Spartinivicinus marinus: one gene and its partner. The protein of the gene in region 2 interacts with the protein of the main gene of each other region in a pairwise test. Links are inferred from orthologs where the notes say so. Each region holds a gene or a part of one and is shown on either strand. Other genes may lie near its edges.

Region 1 (3,580 bases), 3.5 Mb from region 2 along the record:
GAAAGGGCGATCATGATTGATTGTTTCATGCCGTGGTTTCAACTACGTTAGGAAGGTGTCCGCCTTATCTTAGCGCCCAATAACTGAAGTTTTTCTTCTATACACTCATAACCTCGGTCAATATGGTAAATGCGATCAACGACTGTGTCACCGTCTGCAACTAAGCCAGCAATAACCAAACTAGCTGATGCCCGTAAATCTGTCGCCATTACTGGCGCTGCTTTTAAATAAGGGACGCCTGTCACAATCACTGTATTCCCTTCCACTACCATGTCCGCCCCCATGCGAATCATTTCTAAAGCGTGCATAAAGCGGTTTTCAAAAATAGTTTCGGTGATACGACCCGTGCCTTCTGCTACCGCATTCATCGCTGTAAATTGGGCTTGCATATCTGTTGGAAAAGCTGGGTACGGAGCTGTTTTCAAACTGACAGCCTGGGGACGACGCCCTTTCATATCAAGCTCAATCCAATCTTCACCCACTTCTAAGTGAGCACCAGCCTCTTTTAGTTTTACAAGTACAGCATCAAGGGTATCAGGGGCTGTATCTTTAACTTTGATCCGTCCACCAGTTGCAGCAGCTGCAATTAAATAGGTACCTGTTTCAATACGGTCTGGTAGTACCGAGTAGTGACAGCCAGATAATTTCTCCACTCCTTGAACTCGAATAGTGTCAGTACCATGGCCAGTAATTTTAGCGCCCATTTCTATCAAACAGTGCGCAAGATCAACTACTTCAGGCTCTCTAGCAGCATTTTCAATGATAGTTTCTCCATCCGCTAAACAGGCAGCCATCAACAGGTTTTCAGTACCAGTTACTGTAACTGTATCAAGAAATATCTTGGCTCCTTTCAAGCGTCCATCAACACTCGCTTTGATATAGCCATCTTCAACTTTAATATCAGCACCCATTGCTTCCAAACCACGGATGTGCAAATCAACGGGTCTGCTTCCGATAGCACAGCCACCAGGTAAAGCCACTTCAGCACGACCAAAGTGAGCGACCATGGGCCCTAAAACCAAAATTGAAGCACGCATGGTTTTAACTAGTTCATAAGGTGCGTGAAGGCTTTTAATTGTATTAGCATGCACTTCCACATTGAGCTTTTCATCAATCACTAGTTCGACCCCCATGCGGCCAAATAGCTCAATCATTGTGGTAATGTCATTCAAGTGAGGTAAATTACAAACAGTAACAGGCTCATCAGCCAGGAGCGTAGCAGCTAAGATGGGCAGTGCAGCATTTTTTGCACCTGAAATTCGAATTTCACCATCAAGTTTTACTCCACCGGAAATAATCAGTTTATCCATGCATGCTCCCGTTAATTTGTTACTTCAATAATGTAGTCAGGCTGTGTTGTTTACTGGACTATTAAGCTTGAGCTTGCCAGTCAGCCACACTAAAAAACTTCATAGTCACTGCATGAATCGCACCAGAGGTAATGGCCTCATTTAAAAGTGCATAAACTTGCTGTTGGCGCTTTACAGGAGAAAGTGCCATTAGTTCATCACTGACTAATGTTAATTGAAAGTTACAGCCTTCTCCTTCCACCACAACTTCAGTATTAGGTAAAGTTGATTCTAATAGCTGCTTAACCTCTAATGCCTGCACTTGTCTTCTCCTGATCATGAGCACCCTTAAAATAAAGGTTATACCTGGGTGCCTTCTAAATATTTAAATATCAGTATGTTTAAATAATAATCTGCTATGAAGTTACTGCTTCAAGAAAGGGCGGTTATGATATATAAAAACAAGCAAAAAGGCGAAAACTGACACACCTTTTTGGAAGTCCTTTCCTATTTTGACACCAAAATAGGAAAGGTTTTGAACAAAGAGGGAAAGGCTACTGCAACTTTAGATAAGCCTCCATTTCTGAAGGTACCCGTTTCTTTCCAAAAGGCTCTGTAATAAGTCGCTGGTTTATGACTGCTGAATTGGCAACACAGCATCTAGACCACTGACCCTAGCTAAATCATAGAGATCAATAGGCATATTGACTATAGATAAGCTTATAGACAGGTGATGGGACTGACGCATCCAGGAAAGTAATACTGATAAGGCTGCACTGCCTGCTTCTTCGACCTCAGCCAAATCCACTGTACAACTACCAGTCTGCTTAATTAATAGCTCACGTCCTTGCTGCTCAATATTGACTGCAGCCCCAAAGGTTACACGCCCAACCAATTTTAACTGGCCAGGAGCAGTTGAAAGTACTTCTCCCTCAACCACTAAGACTTACCCTTCTCGTTTGCAGTTTTCATAATATCAGTCCAGTTATTGATAACCCGCTGCAAGTCACCTTTATTCTGCTGCATCGCTTCAGAAAATTGAGTTCTGAATAGTTTGCCAATGTTAATGCCATTGACAATTACATTACGCATTTTCCACTGATCAGCCTTTTGGTCTTTGAACATGGTGTATGTCAGTGGATAAGTAACCCCATCAGCAGCATGAATTGTCATGTTGACAGGTACTCTCTTTTTCTTGAGGGTCGCTTTATTTACTGGGTGCACTTCTATTTTTTCATTGTCATATTTCAACAGTGCTTTGCCATAAAACTCAACCATGCTCATTTTAAATGCCTCAGTAAACTGCACAACTTGCTTGTCTGAGGCATTTTTAGAGTATTTAATACTCATTACTCCACGAGCAATTACGTCAAAAGCAACCACAGGCTCAAGTACTGCTAGTAACTGTGAATAAAACTTGTCTGGTGTTTGTTTATGACTTTGCTTACCTGCTTTAATCACTGCCAGCATTTTATCTGTTGCTGTTTTGACTGTTGCATCCGGGCTTTCATCAGCATAAGCAGGAGCTAGAACCATGACAGCTGCAAGCCAGCTAAAAGCTAACACTAGTTTCGATAACCACTGCTTTGATAACCATTGAGACATCACTTTCATAGCGCTTCCTTAAACCAATTAATTACTATCAGTTTGTTTAACCGTATTTAGTAGGAATTTTCCTATTAAATCTTCCAAAATCAATGCAGACTGGGTGTCTTCGAACTCATCACCATCATCCAGAAACTCTTCCTCCCCACCCACACTAATACCTATATATTGCTCCCCCAAAAGGCCAGCAGTTAATATGCTAGCGGTACTATCCAGTGGGATATTTTTAACATCACTATGAATATCCATTACCACTTTGGCTCGATATTGTTCTTTATCAAGCTTAATATCAACAACTCGCCCAATAGTCACTCCACTCATTGAAACCTTGGCTCGCAGGCTTAGTCCTCCGACATTATCGAAGAATGCATGAACCCGGTAAGTTTGCTGATTATTTTCAATAGACAAGCCGCTCACTTTAAGTGCTAGCATCACCAGGGCAAAAATCCCTGCTAGCATGAACGCACCGACGCTGATCTCCACCGTTCTCATGCGCATCTTATAAATCTCCAAACATAACTGCAGTTAAGATAAAGTCGAGCCCAAGGATAGCCAAGGACGAGTAAACAACGGTTTTTGTAGTTGCACGACTAATGCCTTCCGAAGTAGGAAGAGTGTCATAACCCTGAAAAACCGCAATCCATGTAACAACAAAACCAAACACTAAACTTTTAATAATGCCATTT
Region 2 (4,555 bases):
AACGAAAGGCTGTAATTAATGCTTCATTTTGCTGGTAATGCGCTTTAAATTCAGGCACATCAGAATTAACAGCAGTTTCTATCACTGGCATATCGGTTATTCCGTCTCATCCTGAGCCATTAATACTTTAGGCAGTTTTCCTCGATGAAAACCATTATATGGCTGTGAGCGTTGATGGGGTGACATTGGCCACATCACCGTGGATAAAGGTGCAGCACCATCCACTTGAATGGTCTCCCCATTAATAAAAGCAGCCGCGTCACTAAGCAAAAATACAATAGCGGCACTCACTTCAGACTCCGTACCAAATCGTTGCAATGGCACTGCCTGACTTAATTTAGGTAATAATGATTTAAAGTTACTGTCATAATGATCAAATCCACTAGAGGCAATCCAGCCTGGTGCTACCCCATTCACTCTGACACCAGACCCAGCCCACTCTACTGCAGCAGTTTTTGTCAGGTTCACCATGCCTGCCCGAGCCGCACCTGAATGCCCCATTATTGGCATCCCTTTCCACATATCAGCGACAATATTGACAATAGCGCCACCCTTTTTAGCCATTGATTGAGTGAATACCTCACGGGCCATTAAAAAACCACCTACCAGATTGGTTCTCACAACAGTCTCAAACCCTTTTTGTGAAATCTGCGATAAAGGCGCTGGAAATTGCCCTCCAGCATTATTCACCAATCCATCAATGACCGCATGCTGTTTAATGATGCTTTCAACTGTTTCTTTAACTGACGTTTCTTGTCTTATATCACAACAAAAATAATGGGCAGTGCCTCCATCGGTTTGAATTTCATCAACGGTTTTTGTCAGCTTATCTTCGTTACGCCCAATAAGCACAACCGTGGCCCCCAGCGCAGCTAACTCATGAGCAGTACAACGACCAATACCACTACCGCCCCCCGTCACCACCATGGTTTTATTTTGAAATAAATCCGGTCGAAATACTGATTGATATGACATTGTTATTATTCTTAGTTTTGTTTTTTGTAGTCAGTGATAATTTAAAATTTAATTGGATGTTTGTTAGACTTAAAATTATCACCAAAGCTAAAGACGCTATCGCTCACTATGCAGTAGCTAGTGAGCCCCTATCCCAAAGGGCGAGGAGGGTTAAAAATACTTTCTGCAATATCTCCGGTGAGCTGCTCCCCCCTTTTTCAAAGGAGTAGGTTAGGTTGTGCTAGGATTCTAATAATCACCTCAAAAAGAGACAGAAATTATTAGTGTTTTTTCAGTCATTAAAAAATATCAAATAAAAAAGTCCGGTAATAACTCTTTATCTGATAACTCTGGATTAACTTTATATTGTGAAAAATCAGTAACTCCTGACTCCCTTAATACTTCTTCGTCAATAAAAAAGTTACCCGTAAATTCCCGACTATTTTTATTTAAAATTGCATAAGCTGCATCAGCCATAATCTCTGGCGTTCTGGCTTTCGAACAAACGGACTCTCCCCCCAATAAATTACGCACTGCAGCCGTTTCAATGACCGTTTTTGGCCATAGTGCGTTAAAAGCAATGCCTTCTTTTTTAAATTCTTCCGCCATCCCTAGCACACACATACTCATCCCATATTTAGCCATGGTATACGCCACATGCGGACCAAACCAACGGGGCTCCATATTTAATGGTGGTGATAAATTAAGCACATGCGGGTTGTCACTTTCTTTTAAAAAAGGGATACAGGTTTTTGAACAAAGAAAAGTGCCACGAGTATTAATCTGATGCATTAAATCGTAACGCTTCATTTCAGTATCGGTGGTTTTGGTGAGACTAATAGCCGAAGCGTTATTGACTAAGATATCAATACCACCAAAGGTTTGTGCTGCTTTTTTTACTGCGTTCTCCACTTGATCTTCAAAACGAATATCGACAATACAAGGGAGGGCCTTACCTCCTGCCGCCTCAATTTCTTCAGCTGCCGTATAAATAGTACCCGGCAGTTTGGGATGAGGCTCTGCTGTTTTGGCAGCAATAACAATATTGGCACCATCTCGGGCCGCTCTTAGCGCAATGGCTTTACCGATTCCACGACTTGCACCAGAAATAAAAAGGGTTCTACCTGATAAGCTCACAGCCTATTCCTTTTTCTCTTCAATTGAATGATTCTTCCTTGAAGGTAAATCGATCTTAACCCTAAATAAAATAAAAATGTCCGACTATTTAGTCTTTAGGGTGCTTTTTAGTCATGTATTTGTGTTTTTATTGAGACCATAAAAAAGGCCGCTTACGCGACCTTTTGAAACAACACGATCAAATGCTAATAGCTGTGTTAACTATTCCGCAGGCTTCTCGTCTTCTTGGGTAACTTCTGCCACAGCGGCTTTTACCAGCTTTTGTAGTTCGCCACTTTCATACATCTCCATCAAGATGTCACTGCCGCCCACCAGCTCACCATTAACCCACAACTGAGGGAATGTGGGCCAGTTAGCATATTGGGGTAAACTGGCACGAATCTCAGGGTTTTGCAGAATATCAACATAAGCAAACTTTTCGCCACAAGCCATCATCACTTGTGCTGCACGAGAAGAAAAGCCACACTGAGGCAACTTAGGAGACCCTTTCATATATAACAAAATTGGGTTGGATTTTATTTGTTCTTCAATTTGCGCCATGATGTCCATTCGATTACCTCATCACATATCAGCTCATTAAACACTGCCACCATTTTACCTAAGCCCTAACAAAATTGCTTCTATAAAATTTTCTTTGTAGTTGTGTGTCTAACCTATTTGTGTAAGACCTGAGGCACTCTTACGCCATTTCCATAACCACCCCCTCCAGGGGTATTAATCGTAAGTACATCGCCAGGTTTGGCAACAAAACTACACTTACCACCAATATCTCGATAATTCAGACCATTCAACCCTGCCATGCCATTTCCACCCGCCGCTATTCCCCAGGGTTCATTGATTCGTCGCTCAGTAAGTAGTGTTACTTGGGTCGGCTGTAAAAACTCAAACTCTCTGACAACCCCGTCTCCTCCTGGATTTTTTCCTTGCCCGCCAGATCCATAACGAATGGCATACCGCTTTATCCGTAGCGGGTAGTGCATCTCTAAACTCTCTATCGGTGTATTCAAGGTATTTGTCATATGACTGTGCACGGCTGTCAAACCTGGGCCAGCCTGACTTGCCCCCATACCACCAGCAACAGTTTCATAATAATCCCATCCAGCTTGACTCCCCTTTGCAGGCCAGCCCATCGCAATATTATTCATGGTGCCTTGACTAGCAGCAGGAATTCTCTCTGGAATCGCTTGTGCTAATGCCCCTAACACCACATCAACAATTCGAGATGAAGTTTCTACATTGCCGGCAGCTACCGCAGCAGGTCGCTTGGCATTAACCAGACACCCCAGCGGCGCTTGCAGCTGGATGGGTCTAAAACTACCTATGCAGGCTGGTGTTACATCTGGCATTAAACATCGAAAGCTATAATAAACAGCAGCGGCAGTAACCGATAAAGGACAATTGATATTCCCTGTAACCTGTTGGGCCGTGCCGGTAAAATCAACCTGTACAGAGTCTCCCCTAATGTGCAGACTCATATTAATGACAATATCACTGTTCCCTTGCCCATCATCATCCATTACATCATCAAAACAATAAGTCCCATCAGGTATTTGCTGAATAGTTTGGCGTGCCAGACGCTCGCCATAATCATTTAGCGATTGTAATAAGCTATCAAAACTGTCCATCCCATAATGACGTAACAGCGTCATTAGCCGCTCACGACCTAGCTGACAAGCACTCATTTGTGCATAAAAATCACCTGCCTGCTCCACCTGATCTGATTTGGCTAGGCGTGCAAACACCGGCTTCACTAGACTTCCTTGTTGATAAATTTTAGTAGGGGGAATCACTTCGCCCTCTTCTTCCAACCGAGAAGAAACAGGCATCGAACCTGGGGTCGCAGCACCGATATTGGCATGATGAGCCCGATTGGCAACAAATGCTGCAAGCTGATTATCAACGAATACTGGCGCAATGATCGTTACATCTGGCAGGTGGGTTCCCCCCAAAAAAGGATCATTAACAACCACCATATCACCGGGCAACCATTGGACAGACTCCACAATTTGCTGCATAGCATAAGCCATACTCCCCAAGTGCACAGGAATATGAGCCGCTTGCGCAGCCAGTTCACCTGCCTTAGAAAAAACAGCACAAGAAAAGTCCAATCGATCTTTAATATTAGGCGAAAACGCAGAGCGCTTTAATACAGCTCCCATCTCATCACAAACAGCACTCAAACGATTGGCAAATACACCCAGCTCTACTGCATTCATTAATTTACCTTTTTCAGTTGCAAACGTAGCCTGATCAGCTCTAACATAGCTCAATTCCAACACACGACACTTAATCATTTATATTTAGACCACATTAAAGATGGAACCACCATTACTTGCGTTAGATGATGTCCATAGTGGCTATAATCACCATACCATAGTTCATCAGATTAGCTTTCATATTAATCCAGGCGACATTTGTAGTCTGTTAGGCCCCAGTGGTTGTGGCAAAACCACGACACTAAGGG

The links. The genes of interacting proteins can lie anywhere in the genome.
Region 1: the proteins of grxD (region 2) and OQE68_RS05750 interact in binary tests that used the Escherichia coli proteins (3 or more experiments, as listed by UniProt). The link is inferred for Spartinivicinus marinus from one-to-one orthologs.

Annotation. Positions count from the first base shown.
Region 1 is NZ_JAPJZK010000001.1:1,221,294-1,224,873, forward strand. The notes cover bases 1-2,812. They hold OQE68_RS05750 (BolA family protein), read right to left. Parts: upstream 1,630-2,812; coding sequence 1,372-1,629; downstream 1-1,371. Other genes in these bases: hisG (ATP phosphoribosyltransferase), read right to left, coding at 1-29; murA (UDP-N-acetylglucosamine 1-carboxyvinyltransferase), read right to left, coding at 48-1,310; OQE68_RS05755 (STAS domain-containing protein), read right to left, coding at 1,921-2,229; OQE68_RS05760 (MlaC/ttg2D family ABC transporter substrate-binding protein), read right to left, coding at 2,229-2,812. Also shown: more of OQE68_RS05760, read right to left, coding at 2,813-2,903; outer membrane lipid asymmetry maintenance protein MlaD, read right to left, coding at 2,922-3,392; lipid asymmetry maintenance ABC transporter permease subunit MlaE, read right to left, coding at 3,394-3,580. UniProt on the Escherichia coli protein: Involved in cell resistance against acid stress.
Region 2 is NZ_JAPJZK010000001.1:4,695,076-4,699,630, reverse strand. The notes cover bases 967-3,897. They hold grxD (Grx4 family monothiol glutaredoxin), read right to left. Parts: upstream 2,641-3,897; coding sequence 2,293-2,640; downstream 967-2,292. Other genes in these bases: OQE68_RS21005 (hydantoinase B/oxoprolinase family protein), read right to left, coding at 2,745-3,897; OQE68_RS21015 (SDR family oxidoreductase), read right to left, coding at 1,264-2,091; OQE68_RS21020 (SDR family oxidoreductase), read right to left, coding at 967-975. Also shown: OQE68_RS21025 (acyl-CoA carboxylase subunit beta), read right to left, coding at 1-91; more of OQE68_RS21020, read right to left, coding at 97-966; more of OQE68_RS21005, read right to left, coding at 3,898-4,385; OQE68_RS21000 (ABC transporter ATP-binding protein), read left to right, coding at 4,408-4,555. UniProt on the Escherichia coli protein: Monothiol glutaredoxin involved in the biogenesis of iron-sulfur clusters.